Regions from separate parts of the Bradyrhizobium sp. USDA 327 genome, predicted to be linked through region 2. Evidence: predicted binding sites of a transcription regulator. Region 2 holds the regulator's gene; each other region holds the start of a gene.
What was found. The regulator PhoB, encoded in region 2, activates phosphate uptake and scavenging genes when phosphate is short. The targets are predictions, from matches to a motif close to TGTCATNNANCTGTCAT.
Positions count from the first base shown of each region.

Region 1: a site for PhoB is predicted at 2,092-2,108, ahead of ABIA42_RS25530 (YdcH family protein). Genes of this name have one in related genera too.
Region 3: a site for PhoB is predicted at 2,974-2,990, ahead of ABIA42_RS11600 (RNA degradosome polyphosphate kinase). Genes of this name have one in related genera too.

Region 1 covers NZ_JBGCCW010000001.1:5,416,779-5,421,701, forward strand. The annotation lists partial or broken gene ABIA42_RS25520 (EAL domain-containing protein) at 1-358, opposite strand, end outside; gene ABIA42_RS25525 (NAD(P)/FAD-dependent oxidoreductase) at 561-1,664, shown strand; gene ABIA42_RS25530 (YdcH family protein) at 1,826-2,005, opposite strand; gene ABIA42_RS25535 (YdcH family protein) at 2,335-2,541, shown strand; gene ABIA42_RS25540 (hypothetical protein) at 2,671-2,889, shown strand; gene ABIA42_RS25545 (hypothetical protein) at 2,913-3,164, shown strand; gene ABIA42_RS25550 (GGDEF domain-containing protein) at 3,167-3,895, opposite strand; gene purE (5-(carboxyamino)imidazole ribonucleotide mutase) at 4,038-4,526, shown strand; gene ABIA42_RS25560 (5-(carboxyamino)imidazole ribonucleotide synthase) at 4,523-4,923, shown strand, end outside.
Region 2 covers NZ_JBGCCW010000001.1:7,579,575-7,584,497, reverse strand. The annotation lists gene ABIA42_RS35725 (aspartate aminotransferase family protein) at 1-364, opposite strand, end outside; gene ABIA42_RS35720 (GcrA family cell cycle regulator) at 823-1,335, shown strand; gene phoB (phosphate regulon transcriptional regulator PhoB) at 1,570-2,277, opposite strand; gene phoU (phosphate signaling complex protein PhoU) at 2,310-3,026, opposite strand; gene pstB (phosphate ABC transporter ATP-binding protein PstB) at 3,038-3,859, opposite strand; gene pstA (phosphate ABC transporter permease PstA) at 3,856-4,701, opposite strand; gene pstC (phosphate ABC transporter permease subunit PstC) at 4,706-4,923, opposite strand, start outside.
Region 3 covers NZ_JBGCCW010000001.1:2,566,698-2,571,620, reverse strand. The annotation lists gene purN (phosphoribosylglycinamide formyltransferase) at 1-353, opposite strand, end outside; gene purM (phosphoribosylformylglycinamidine cyclo-ligase) at 353-1,426, opposite strand; gene ABIA42_RS11610 (CDP-alcohol phosphatidyltransferase family protein) at 1,583-2,125, shown strand; gene ABIA42_RS11605 (DnaA ATPase domain-containing protein) at 2,233-2,910, shown strand; gene ABIA42_RS11600 (RNA degradosome polyphosphate kinase) at 3,065-4,923, shown strand, end outside.

The sequences.
Region 1 (4,923 bases), 2.2 Mb from region 2:
CAAGATAGCGGTCATTGCAGAAGATGACGCGGCGCTGCGCATCCGTCATCACCACGCCCTGATTGAGATTGTTCATGGCGGAGGAGACGAAGGCGTTGCGCCGCAACTGCAAACGTCTGGTCCGGCGCAGCGAGGAATGGATCCACAGCGCGATCGCGGCGAGGAACGAGCACACGACGATGCCCGCGATCAGGGCTTCCCAGATCACGTTGGGATCGAGCTTGGTGAGATCGCCCGGAGCGGCGAAGCTGTCCGACAGCGCAAAGGCACGCGCAGGCGTGACCGCACCGGCCAGGCATGCGACGGCCTGCACAGCAATCGGAAGCGTGCTGCCCGCGTGCCAGTTCTTCTCAGCCATCAGCCACCCGCGATTTCAACGTCGGATTGTCTGGCCTCGCGGGTTTGGATCGGGTAAACGCCTGTAGGCGCAACAGAAAAATGTGACGCGAAATGCGGCAATTGCCCTGACATGATAAATGCTTGCTTAATGGAAAATAGGCCCGCGCCCTCGTTCTCGGCTCCAATGCCACCGGCACTTCCAGCGGACATTCTGCACAACCATGGATAGGGTCGATTGCATCGTCATCGGAGCCGGCGTCGTCGGGCTCGCGGTGGCCCGGAAGCTCGCCCAGGCCGGGCGCGAGGTCATCGTGCTCGAGGCAGCCGAGGCCATCGGCACCGTCACCTCCTCGCGCAACAGTGAGGTGATCCATGCCGGCATCTACTATCGCGCCGGGAGCTGGATGGCGCGCATGTGCGTCGGCGGCAAGCACGCACTCTACCGCTACTGCGCCGAGCGCGGCATCCCTCACAAGAATTGCGGCAAGCTGATCGTTGCGACCAGTGCGAAGGAAACCGAGAAGCTGCAATCGATCAAGGCGCATGCCGAGGCCAATGGCGTGCTCGACATGCAGCTGCTCACGGGCGAGGCCGCGCGGGCGCTGGAGCCGGCGCTCGCCTGCGATGCTGCGCTGCTGTCACCGTCAACGGGCATCATCGACAGCCACGCCTACATGCTCTCGCTGCGCGGCGAGGCCGAGGACGCTGGCGCGGCCTTCGCGTTTCACACCCCGCTGATCCGCGCCAAGGCGAATGCCGGCGTCATCGAGGTCGAGGCCGGCGGCGAGGCGCCGATGACGCTGCAATGCGGCCTCCTCGTCAACGCCGCGGGGCTGTCGGCGACGAATGTCGCGCGCAACGTCGACGGCATGCCGCTGGACCGGATTCCTCCGGCCTATCTCGCCAAGGGAAATTACTTCAGCTGCAACGCCAAGGCGCCGTTCTCGCGTCTGATCTATCCGGTGCCCGAGCCCGGCGGGCTAGGGGTCCATCTGACGCTGGACATGGCGGGGCAGGCACGTTTCGGGCCCGACGTCGAATGGATCGAGACGATCAACTACGAGGTCGATCCGTCACGCGCCGAGCGCTTCTATCCGGCGATCCGCAAATACTGGCCGACGCTGCCCGATGGCGCGCTGATGCCGAGCTATTCGGGCATCCGCCCGAAGATCGTGCCGCCGGCTGTGGCCACGCAGGACTTCTTGATGCAGGGCCCGCGCGATCACGGCGTCGCAGGCCTGATCAACCTGTTCGGCATCGAATCCCCGGGACTGACGTCGTCGCTCGCGATCGCCGATCACGTCGCCGAGCTCGCAGACATCTAGCGCGTTTTCGCGCGAGGTGGATGACGGTTGGCGTCGAGAAACGGTCCCAACAAAGCTGGCGCCAGACAGACGTCTTGCGCCAGCTTGAAGCAGGGATGAGCACGAATGCCCTCATCCCTGCGTGAAAGGATGTGATCAACTCTACGATGTTACGGGGGTCGCTAGTGGAGCGTATCGCCGTGCTTCAGACGCTCGATCTGGTCCTTGACCATCAACTTCCGGCGCTTCAACTCAACAATTTGCAGGTCGTCTGTTGAAAGGTGCACGAGAGCTTCGTGCAATTCGTTTTCGAGAAGTTTGTGCTTCCGTTCCAATTCAACAAGATGTGCCTGAATTGTCATTCGAAACCTCCTCGGTAGGGTTGAACCTTAGGATTCGATCCGGACAAGCAAGTCTACATCAGCGATTCGTTCTGTCGATGGGTATCCGTCGTCGCAGTGTCATTTTTGAAAGTTCATATGTAACGAAGCGTGACTAGGGGAACCGCGCGGGAAAAATCCGTGATATCAATGCGTCTGCGCGACGTCGCACCAGCCTGCGGAAATATCTTGCGGGAGATTGGCGAGCGAGGATCGCAGATCGCTTGCGATCACGCCGCGCAAGGACGATAATTTCCACAGGGCATCCACAGCCTTAATCTCACGCTTATCGGTTTTCGGCCACCGCAGACATGACCAATGAAGACGAGCGTGAGCTCGAAGCCGAGCTCACCCGGTTGCAGCAGGAACACCGAGATCTGGACGCCGCGATCGATGCATTGCATCAATCGCCCGCCCCCGACCTATTGCGGTTACAGCGGTTGAAGAAGCGCAAGCTGTTGTTGCGCGACCGCATCGCGTTCATCGAAGACCAGATTACCCCCGATATCATCGCCTGATCCGTGAGCGCTGCCTGCACTGCGGCTCGCCCACATGAATCCGCTTGACTCGACAAGAACAAAATAGGAACATTTTCGGAGCGCCCAAACCTCCGAAATGCCCAAGCCCACGACACGAGGACAACGCAGATGTCGGCAACACCCCTTCTCGACAACAGCCACTATGAACAGGCCTGCGATCAGGCGATCGCGATGTGCGACGGCAATCTGCGCAGCACCATCAAGGCGCTGATTATGGCCAATGAATATCTGGAAGCCGAGCTGGAGGAATTGCAGGCGGCGATTTCCGCCGGCTGCATTCCGGAGACCTCGCGCAGCAAGATGCGGAGCAAGAGCAGCGCCGCCTGATTTTCAACAACCGGAGCAACGCCATGTCGGATGTGACCTACTACGTTGCAATGCCCTTTTTGATCGATGCAGACGGCTCGCCGGTCGCGGGCACTGCCGAAGAATGCCAGACCTCGACCGCCGCGTTGCGGCGCGCCGAGATATTGGCCCACGGTGCCGGCCACATCGGCGCGGTCGCATTCAGCCGCAGCGGCGATCCCGTGACCGGCGAATTCGGCGACGCCAGGCTGCTGCGCAAGTTCGGCAACGTGCCGGAAGATCTGGGGACACTGTAAGTTCAGCTGCTGACCAGCCTGATCCGCGGCTCGTGCCGCCGGCACGCCTTGCGCACGTACATGGCGGCGTCCGCCTCCTCCAGGGCGCGGCCTGCGTCCGACTGCGCCCCCAGCAGCGCGACGCCGGCGGAAGCGCCCGCGGTCACGTGCTGGCCGCGAAAGACGAAGGACAATTCGTCGATCGCCTGCTCGAAGGCCGCGGCCTTCGCCTTGGCGTCGGTCCCGGTGAGATTCCAAAGCAGCAGGGCGAACTCGTCGCCCCCGAGCCGGCCGACCACGTCGGAGGCACGGACCTGTCGCGTCAGCGTGGCGACGATCGCCTTGAGCACCTCGTCGCCGGCGGCATGACCGAACGAATCGTTGATCGGCTTGAGCCGATCGACGTCGAGCACGATCAGGGCCCCGCTGGCGCGGTAGCGCTTCATATAGGCGATGGCGCGCGAAAGCTCGCGCTCGAAGCCGCGCCGGTTGGGAATCTCGAGCAGGAAATCGGTGTCGGCCACAGCTTCCAGTTCCGCGACCCGGAGCTGCGCCTCCTTGAGCTTGGCTCGCAGGCCCCGGATTGTCGCCCTGACGTTTTCCTTGGCTTCCTTGGCCCCACCATCGCCCGAGGCGGCGCGCCGCGGCGGTTTCGCCGGACGCTTGGTCAGCCGTTTGGGGGCGGATCGGCCGGCGCTGGTTTTCCGGCCGTTTTTGGCCTTCGCAGCGCTCGCCCTTCTTGGTTTCTTCATGGGCATCCTGCTCAATGAAGGCTTGCGAGGATTCACCAAGACAGGATAGTGGATTCCCTTCTCCTTGCCACCGCCTTGCGAGCCGCCGGCCGGAACCGTAGATCTGGCCTATCTTTCTGTTTTTCCGGGCACAATTGACGTCATGACCGCGCCGATCGCCATCATCATGGGAAGCCAGTCGGACTGGGACACGATGCGGCATGCCGCCGACACGCTTGATGCGCTCGGCATTGCCGCCGACAGTCGCGTCGTCTCGGCACATCGCACGCCCGACCGGCTGTTTGCTTTCGCCAAGGGCGCCAAGGCTGCCGGTTACAAGGTCATCATCGCCGGCGCCGGTGGGGCTGCACATCTGCCCGGCATGGCGGCGGCGCTGACGGAACTCCCGGTATTCGGCGTTCCCGTCGAATCCAAGTCGCTCAAGGGCGTCGATTCGCTCTATTCGATCGTCCAGATGCCGGCGGGTGTCCCGGTCGGCACCCTCGCCATCGGCAAGGCCGGTGCGATCAACGCCGCGCTGCTGGCGGCCGCCGTGCTGGCATTGTCCGACCCGGCCCTGTCCGATCGCCTCGCCGCCTGGCGCAAGGCGCAAACTGAGGCGGTCGCCGAGCGTCCGGAGGACAAGGCGTGACCGACACCAGGCATGTGAAGCTGAAGCCCGGTGACACCATCGGAATCCTCGGCGGCGGACAATTGGGCCGGATGCTGGCCATGGCTGCGGCCCGGCTTGGCCTGCGCTGCCAGGTGTTCTCGCCCGATCCGGACTCGCCGGCCTTCGACGTCGTCCTGAACGCGACCTGCGCCGAATATGCCGATGTCGAAGCGCTCGAGTTGTTCGCGAACGACGTCGACGTCATCACCTATGAATTCGAGAACGTGCCCGCAGCGGCCGCGATGGTGCTGGATGCGCGCCGCCCCGTGCTGCCCAACCGCAAGATCCTCGAGACCACCCAGGACCGCCTTGCCGAGAAGGATTTCGTCACGCGGCTCGGCATCGGCACCGCAGCCTATGCCGACGTCACCTCCGT
Region 2 (4,923 bases):
CAGGATGCCCCTTGGAGAAGTGATGGTGGCGCACCAGCTTGATCACGCCTTCCAGCGCCTCGGCGCCGGAATTGCAGAAGAACACGAAGTCCGCAAAACTCTCATTGCACAGACGCGCCGCGAGCTTCTCGCCGTCCGGGCTCTGGAACAGGTTCGACATGTGCCAGAGCTTCGTCGCCTGCTCCTGCAACGCCTTGACCAGAGTGGGATGCGCATGGCCGAGCGCATTCACCGCCACGCCGGAGGTGAAATCGAGATAGCGATCCCCATTGGTTGCGATCAGCCAGCAGCCTTCGCCGCGCTCGAAACCGAGGTCGGCCCTGGCGAAAACGGGGAGCAAATGCGGCGCGGCGCTGTTCGTCATGACGTCACTTGAATGTTGCGGACGGTGTGACGCGCGCATTACGCAACGCACCATTGACCGGCCCGGAAAACGAAACGTGCCGCCTTTTAAGGGCGGCACGTAGGACTATCTTATGCCTGGCAAGACGGGTGTCAATGCCGCCCGGAAAGCCCCGCGAAACGCTGAATCCGTAGTCTTGCGGTGCCGATTTCGCGGGATTTTCACCACGGAACATGTGGACGCGAGTCGGCGGACTCTTGCGCGGGAGTCACGCCATATTGTAGCGTTTGGACTGTCAGATACGACATCTCGTGCAGCAGTTCTGATCCCTTAAGTCCTCATGTACCGGCGTAAACGTTCGGGCGTCTTGAGCGCGCCCGGCGAGCCTTAAGGGATTCTGGCCGCACGGGTTTTTCAAGGCTTAGGCAATCGCTGCGAAGGCCCCAGGATGGTAGGCGCGCAGCGAGGGAAAGGGTGCAATGACGGTTTTGACCTGGTCCGATGATCGCGTCGAGCAGCTGAAGAAGCTTTGGGAGGCCGGACTTTCGGCCAGCCAGATCGCGGCGGAGCTCGGCAATGTGACCCGCAATGCCGTGATCGGCAAAGTGCACCGGCTCGGCCTGTCCGGCCGCGCCAAGAGCCCTTCGTCGGCAGCGCCCCGGCCGCGCAAGGCGCGGCCCGCGCAGCACATGATGCGGGTGACCCGCCCCGTTGCCCGCGGCAACACCGCGCTGGCGCAGGCCTTCGAGGTCGAGGTGGAGGCCGAACCCGTCACCTACGACAATGTGGTGCCGATGAACCAGCGGCTGTCGCTGCTGGAGCTGAACGAGGCGACCTGCCACTGGCCGGTCGGAGATCCCTCGAGCCCGGATTTCTTCTTCTGCGGCGGCAAGGCGCTCTCCGGCCTGCCCTATTGCGCCCAGCATTCGCGCGTGGCGTATCAACCCGCAGCGGATCGCCGGCGCGCGCCGGCGAAGCCGGGCACGCGGTGAGTTTGCGGATTTAGCTGACTGCAGCCGTCACACGATGACGGCTCGACTTACTCGGTGTCATCCCCGCGGAGGCGGGGATCCATAACCACAGGGCGCAGTGATTGCGCGAGATGGCTACTGCGAGTCTTCGCCAAACCACGTCTTGTGGTTATGGATCCCGGGCTCGCGCTACGCGCGCCCCGGGATGACGGCCAAGATTGTTGCCGCGGCTCGCTAATTCGACATCCACAAAACTCAGGTCTGCTCCGCCTTCGCGAACCGATCGTCCAGCGCATAGCCGGCGCCACGCACGGTGCGGATCGGATCCTGCTCCCGGCCGAGATTGAGCAGCTTGCGCAGGCGGCCGATGTGGACGTCGACAGTGCGCTCGTCGATGTAGATGTCGCGGCCCCAGACGCTATCGAGCAGCTGCTCGCGCGAGAACACGCGGCCGGGATGCTCCAGGAAGAACTCCAGCAGACGATATTCGGTCGGGCCGAGATCAATCGGCCGGCCCGAACGCGCCACGCGGCGCTTGTCGCGGTCGAGCTCGATGTCGCCATAGGCGAGCACGGTGGCGAGCCGCTCGGGGCTGGCGCGCCTGAGCAGGCCCTTCACGCGCGCCAGCAGCTCCGGCACCGAGAACGGCTTGACGATGTAGTCGTCGGCACCGGTCGCAAGTCCCCGCACCCGCTCGCTTTCTTCGCCGCGCGCGGTCAGCATGATGATCGGAAGCTGCTTGGTTTCGGGACGGGTGCGCAGCCGCCGGCACAGCTCGATGCCCGACAGGCCCGGCAGCATCCAGTCGAGCACGATCAGATCGGGAATGTGCTCCTTGAGGCGGGTGTCGGCATCATCGCCGCGCATCACCGTCTCAACGTCATAGCCGTCGCCTTCGAGGTTGTAGCGAAGAAGCTCGGTGAGAGCTTCCTCGTCCTCAACCACCATAATGCGTGCGCCCATGTTGTCGTCGCTCCTTGGGTATTCGGCACCGTTTAGGTATTCGGCACCGTCGTGGCGAAGGTCGTCATGTCGCCCTTCGGCCGCTTGTCGGTGATCGCCTGACCCTCGATCATGTAGAATACGGTCTCGGCGATGTTGGTGGCGTGGTCGCCGATCCGCTCGATGTTCTTGGCACAGAACATCAAATGGATGCAGAACGAGATGTTGCGCGGATCCTCCATCATGTAGGTGAGGAGTTCGCGGAACAGCGAGGTGCAGATGGCATCGACTTCCTCGTCGCCCTTCCACACCGCCATCGCTGCCGGCAGATCGTGCGCGGCATAGGCGTCCAGCACCGACTTGACCTGCTGCTGTACGAGGTCGGTCATGTGTTCCAGGCCGCGGAACAGTTTCAGCGGATGAAAATCCGTCTCCAGCGCTGCGACGCGCTTGCCCATGTTCTTGGCGAGATCGCCGATGCGCTCGAGATCGGTCGCGACGCGCATGGCCCCGACGATCTCGCGCAGATCAACGGCCATCGGCTGGCGGCGGGCGATGGTGAGCACGGCGCGCTCCTCGATGCGCTTCTGCAGCGTGTCGAGTTCGGCGTCGGTGGCGACGACGCGTTGACCGAGCGCGACGTCGCGGCGGATCAGCGCGTCGACGGAATCGACGATCATGCGCTCGGCGATGCCGCCCATCTCGGCGACCAGGCGGGTGAGTTCCTGGAGGTCGGTATCGAAAGCCTTTGCGGTATGTTCAGAACCCATGTTCCGTCTCCTCAGCCGAACCGGCCGGTGATGTAATCCTGCGTGCGCCGGTCGGTCGGCGACGTGAAGATCTTGCTGGTGTCGTCGAACTCGATCAGCTCGCCGAGATACATGAAGGCGGTCTTGTCGGAGACGCGGGCCGCCTGCTGCATGTTGTGGGTGACGATCGCGATCGTGTAGTTCTCGGACAATTCCTGGATCAGCTCCTCGACCTTGGCGGTCGAGATCGGGTCGAGCGCCGAGCAGGGCTCGTCGAACAGGATCACCTCGGGCCGCACCGCGACGGTACGGGCAATGCAGAGGCGCTGCTGCTGGCCGCCGGAGAGCGACAGGCCGGAGGCATTGAGCTTGTCCTTGACCTCGTTCCACAGCGCGCCGCCGCGCAGCGCCTTCTCCACGCGATCGTCCATCTCCGATTTCGAGATCTTCTCGTAGAGGCGGATCCCGAAGGCGATGTTCTCGTAGATCGTCATCGGGAACGGGGTCGGCTTCTGGAACACCATCCCGACCCGCGCGCGCAGCAGATTGAGGTCGAGCTTGGGGTCGAGCATGTTGGTGTGGTCGAGCATGAGCTGGCCGGTGGCGCGCTGGCCCGGGTAGAGGTCGTACATCCGGTTGAAGATACGCAGCAGGGTCGACTTGCCGCAGCCGGACGGGCCGATGAAGGCCGTGACGCGATTGGTGCCGAGCGCCAGATTGATGTTCTTCAGCGCATGATGCTCACCGTAGTAGAAATTGAGGTTGCGCGCCGTGACCTTGGCAGGCGCCTCGGGCAGCGGCTGCGAGCCGGGGTGAACGGTCGGCGCGCTTACGGAAACAGACATTTCACTCATTTTGCGGTCCTCTCGGCACCAAGGATGCGGGCGCCAATGTTCAGGGCAAGCACAGTCAGGGTGATCAGCAGCGCACCGCTCCAGGCGAGTTGCTTCCAGTAGGCGTAGGGGCTCTGCACGAAGTTGTTGATGGTCACCGGCAGGTTGGCCATCGTCTTGTCCAGGCCGAGGCTGAAGAATTGGTTCGACAGCGCGGTGAACAGCAGCGGCGCGGTCTCGCCCGCGACGCGAGCAGTGGCCAGCAGCACGCCGGTGATGAGGCCCGAGCGCGCCGCACGGTAGGCGATGCGCTTGATCACCAGCGAGCGCGGCAGCCCGAGCGCGGAGGCCGCCTCACGCAGCGGGTTCGGCACCAGCAGCAGCATGTCCTCCGTGGTGCGCACCACGACCGGGATCACGATCACGGCGAGCGCCAGCGCGCCAGCGATTGCCGAGAAGCCTCGCATCGGCACCACGACCGCACCGTAGATGAACAGGCCGATGATGATCGAGGGCGCCGAGAGCAGGATGTCGTTGATGAAACGGATGACCGAGGTCAGCCTGTCGTTGCGTCCGTATTCGGCAAGATAGGTGCCGGCGAACATGCCGAGCGGCGCGCCGATGCCGACGCCGATCACGGTCATGATCAGCGAGCCGACGATGGCGTTGCGAAGGCCGCCCTCGGTCGATCCGGGCGGCGGCGTGTCTGCGGTGAAGACCTGAAGGTTGAGCCCAGCCAAGCCGTTGTAGAGCAGCGTGACCAGGATCAGCGCGAGCCAGGTGACGCCGAAGGCGGCGGCTGCGATGCAGAGGCCGCGGATGACGATGTCCCAGCGGCGGCGGCGCGAATAGATCGGGTTCATGGCTTCACTTTCCGGCCTTGGTTTCCAGGCGCATCAGCATCAGCCGCGCGGCCGCGAGCACGAAGAACGTCAGCACGAACAGGAGCAGGCCGAGCAGGATCAGGCCGGACTGGTGCAAGCCGTCGCTCTCGGCGAACTCGGATGCGATCGCTGCCGAGATCGTGGTGCCCGGGGCGAAAATCGATGAAGAGATGCGAAACGAATTGCCGATGATGAAAGTCA
Region 3 (4,923 bases), 5.0 Mb from region 2:
AAGGACGGCAGCAGCGAGGGATGGATGTTGAGCATCCGCCCGTACCAGGCCCTGGTGAATTCCGCCGTGAACAGGCGCATGAAGCCGCCGAGACAGATCAGCTCGATGCCGTGCCGGTCGAGCGCTGCCTGCAACACCTTCTCGAAGCCGGCGCGATCCTTGCCGAACGGCTTGCTCTCGATCACCTCGGTCTTCACCCCGCTCGCCCTCGCCTTTTCCAGTCCGAGCGCATCGGCCTTGTTCGAAATGACGAGCGAGATCTCCGCCGGGAAATCCGGGGCGGCGGCGGCCCTGATCAGCGCGGCCATGTTGGAGCCGCGTCCGGAGATCAGGATGGCAACGCGGCGCTTCATCACAGCGCCAGATCGAGGTGGCCGTTATAGACGACGCGGTGCTCGCCTTCGGCGGGGATCACGGTGCCGAGCTGCGCCACGGTCTCGCCGGCGTCGGTGAAGACCTCGACGACCTCATCGACCTTGTCGGGCTCGACGATCGCGATCATTCCGATGCCGCAGTTGAAGGTGCGCAGCATTTCCAGCTCGGCGATGCCGGCCTGCGCGGCCAGCCATTTGAACACCGGCAGGACCGGCAGACGTGCGAGGTCAATGCCGACGCCGAGATGCTTGGGGAGCACGCGCGGGATGTTGTCGGTGAAGCCGCCGCCGGTGATGTGGGCGAGCCCCTTCACCGCGCCGGTCTCACGGATCGCGCGCAGGCAGGATTTGACGTAGAGCCGCGTCGGCGTCAGCAGTGCGCCGCCGAGCGTCATCACGGGCGCGAATGGCGCCTGTGCCGCAAAGCCGACACCGGATTGTTCCACGATCTTGCGCACCAGCGAGAAGCCGTTGGAATGCACGCCCGATGAGGCAAGACCGATCACGGCGTCGCCAGCGGCGATGTCCTTGCGCGGCAGCAGCGTACCGCGCTCCGCAGCGCCGACGGCAAAGCCGCCGAGGTCATAATCGCCGTCCTTGTAGAGGCCGGGCATCTCGGCGGTCTCGCCACCGATCAGGGCGCAGCCGGATTCGCGGCACCCCTCCGCGACGCCCGCGACGATCGCGGCGGTGGCCTCGGGATCGAGCTTGCCACAGGCGAAATAGTCCAGGAAAAACAGCGGCTCGGCGCCCTGCACCACGAGGTCGTTGACGCTCATGGCAACGAGGTCGATGCCGATGCCGCCATGCAGCCCGGTCTCGATCGCGATCTTGACCTTGGTGCCGACACCGTCGGTCGCGGCCACGAGGACCGGGTCCTTGAAGCCGGCCGCCTTGAGGTCGAACAGGCCGCCGAAGCCGCCGATCTCGGCGTCGGCGCCCGGCCGTGCGGTGGCGCGCACCATCGGCTTGATCAGGTCGACCAGGCGGTTGCCCGCGTCGATATCGACGCCTGAATCGGCGTAAGTGAGGCCGTTTTTGCGGTCGGTCATGCCCGATTTCCAGTGGGTTTGCGGCTGGTTACGTCGAATTCCGGGGACACGCAATGGCTCGCATGGCGCTCCTCCCTATACTATGTAGATATCAACCGGTTCAGCCTCCCGCGGGGGCCGGATTTGAGGTCAGACCGGGTGCCGGGAAGCGCTTTCGTGAGTATTCCGAACATCATTACCCTGGGCCGCATCATGCTGGTCCCGATCATCGTCTGGGCCATCGTGTCGAGCCAAATGGAAGTGGCGTTCGCCGTCTTCCTGATCGCCGGCATCAGCGATGCCGTGGACGGCTTTTTGGCCAAGCGCTTCAACATGACGAGCGAGCTCGGCGCCCTGCTCGATCCGCTCGCGGACAAGGCACTGCTGGTCTCGATCTACATGGCGCTCGGCATCTGGGGCGCGATCCCGCGCTGGATCGTGATCCTGGTGGTCTCGCGCGACATCATGATCGTCGCCGCCGTGATCGTATCCTGGCTGTTCGACCGGCCGGTCGAGATGAAGCCGTCGAAGGTGTCCAAGCTCAACACGGTGGCACAGGTGGCGTTCGCGGCGCTGGTGCTGGCGGCGCTTGCCTTCGGCTTCAAGCCGGCACCTTATGATATCATCCTGATGGGCCTCGTCACGATCTTCACGCTCTCCTCCGTGTCGCTCTATCTCGTCGAATGGCTGCGGCACATGAGCACGATCGAGGCCAAATGAGCCGGGATGCGGCCCCGCAAAAGGCCAAGTCTCGCAAGATCAAGTCCCGCACGATCAAGTCGAACCTCTTCAAACGGGCCGGCGCGCCGGCATGGAGCAAAGCAAGCGTGGCAGGCCGCGTCCATCCCCGACAATTGGCGTTCGCACTTCCGCATGCGGAGAGCCTAAGCCGGGACAACTTCCTCGAAGGCCCCGCCAATGCGGCTGGTCTCGGCCTGATCGACAGCTGGCCGGAATGGCCGAACCGGATCATGTGGCTGGCCGGCCCGGAAGGAAGCGGCAAGAGCCATCTCGCCGCGATCTGGGCCGAGGAAGCCGGCGCCCGCTCGACCACGGCCAATGCGCTGACCGCGGCAGGCGTCCCGGGCGCGCTCGCCACCGGCGCGCTGGTGGTCGAGGATCTCAAGGCCAAGGATTTTGACGAGCGAGCCCTCTTTCACCTGATGAACCTCGCCCGCGAGGACGGCGCCTACGTCCTCCTCACCGGACGCGAGGTGCCGGCCTCGCTGGAGATCGAGCTTCGCGACCTGCGCTCGCGTCTGCGGGCCGTTCCGGTGGTCGCGCTGCTGCCCCCCGACGACCAGCTCTTTCGCGGCCTCATCGTCAAGTTCTGCGCCGACCGCCAGCTCACCGTGGACGAGAGCGTAGTCGGCTACCTCGCCACCCGCCTGGAGCGGTCCTCGGCCGCGGCCCGGCAGGCCGTGGAGCTGCTCGACAGCGAAGCCCTGCGGCTCGGCCGCCCCGTGACCCGGGCGCTGGCCGCCGAGTTGCTCCGGGACCCCTGATCGGCCCCTTGTACCCCGACGCCTTCTGCAACGGCTTGACGCGGCGGAACGGCGGAACATCAATGTCATCGAAACGTCATCGCTGTAACACATGCTCCCCGGGGTTTTGCGCATAAGTCGCAAAGTGAGGCGAGACAGGATGGACCGACTTCTGATGGACTCTGCGCAAGCTATTGAAATTAAAGAGAAAGCATCGGAGGCCGAGGGCCTGCCGGCGATCGCGTCGAGCCCCGAACGGTTCATCAACCGCGAGCTGTCCTGGCTGCATTTCAACCGCCGAGTCCTGGAGGAATCGGTCAATCCCAGCCACCCCGTGCTGGAGCGGGTTCGGTTCCTGTCGATTTCGGCGAATAACCTCGACGAGTTCTTCATGGTCCGCGTTGCCGGCATCAAGGCCCAGGTGCGCGAGGGCATTGCCGAACGCAGCCCCGACGGCCTGACGCCGTCGGAGCAGCTCGCCCTGATCAACCGTACCGTCTCCCAGCTCGCCTCGGACCAGCAGGCGATCTGGCGCGACCTGCGCAGCGCGCTGGCCGAGGTCGGCATCGTGCTGGTGGACGGCAAGGACGTCTCCAAGTCGGAACGGACCTGGATCGAGGACTATTTCCTCAACAACGTCTTCCCGCTGCTGACGCCGCTCGCGATCGATCCGGCCCACCCCTTCCCGTTCATTCCGAGCCTCGGCTTCACCATCGCGCTCCAGCTCACGCGCGCCGCCGACGGCAGGCAGATGAACGCGCTGATCCGCATGCCCGGCAAGATCGACCGCTTCATCCGCCTGCCCGCCGAAGGCACGGTGCGCCTGATCTCGCTGGAGCAGGCGACCGCCCTGTTCATCAACCGCCTTTTCCCCGGCTACAATCTGCACGGCCAGGGCTCCTTCCGGATCATCCGCGACTCCGAGCTTGAAATCGAGGAAGAGGCGGAGGACCTCGTCCGCCTGTTCGAGACCGCGCTGAAGCGCCGCCGGCGCGGATCCGTGATCCGGCTCGAGATCGACGCCAAGATGCCGGAGCAGTTGCGCAGCTTCGTGCAGCATGCGCTGTCGGCGGCCGATGACGAGGTGTTCCTGGTCGACGGCGTGCTCGCCATGAACGAGCTCTCGCAACTCACGCGGCTCGACCGGCCTGACCTCGAATTCACCCCCTACGTGCCGCGCCACCCCGAGCGCGTGCGCGAGCATGGCGGCGACATCTTCGCCGCGATCCGGCAGAAGGACCTCGTCGTCCATCACCCCTACGAATCCTTCGACGTGGTGGTGCAGTTCCTCCAGCAGGCCGCGCGCGACCCTGACGTCGTCGCGATCAAGCAGACGCTCTACCGCACTTCCAACAACTCGCCGATCGTGCGCGCCCTCGCGGAAGCGGCCGAAGCCGGCAAATCCGTCACGGCGTTGATCGAGTTGAAGGCGCGGTTCGACGAAGAAGCCAACATCCGCTGGGCGCGCGATCTCGAACGCGCCGGCGTGCAGGTCGTCTACGGCTTCCTCGAATTGAAGACGCACGCAAAACTATCGATGGTGGTGCGCCGCGAGGGCGGCAGCCTCACGACCTACGTCCATACCGGCACCGGCAACTATCATCCGGTCACCGCACGCATCTACACGGACCTCTCCTACTTCACCTCCGATCCGACCATCGGCCGCGATGCCGCGCGCGTGTTCAATTTCATCACCGGCTATGCCGCGCCCAGCGACCTCGAGAAGATGGCAGTGTCACCGCTGACGCTGCGCAAGCGCATCATCGAGCACATTCAAGGCGAGACCGCGCATGCGCGGCACGGCCGGACCGGCGCGGTCTGGATGAAGATGAACGCGCTGGTCGACCCCGACATCATCGACGCGCTCTACGAGGCCTCCCAGGCCGGCGTCCAGGTCGAGCTCGTGGTGCGCGGCATCTGTTGCCTCAGGCCCGGCATCCCCGGCCTGTCGGAGAACATCCGCGTCAAGTCGATCATCGGGCGCTTTCTGGAACACGGCCGAATCTACTGCTTCGGCATGGGCCAGGGCCTGCC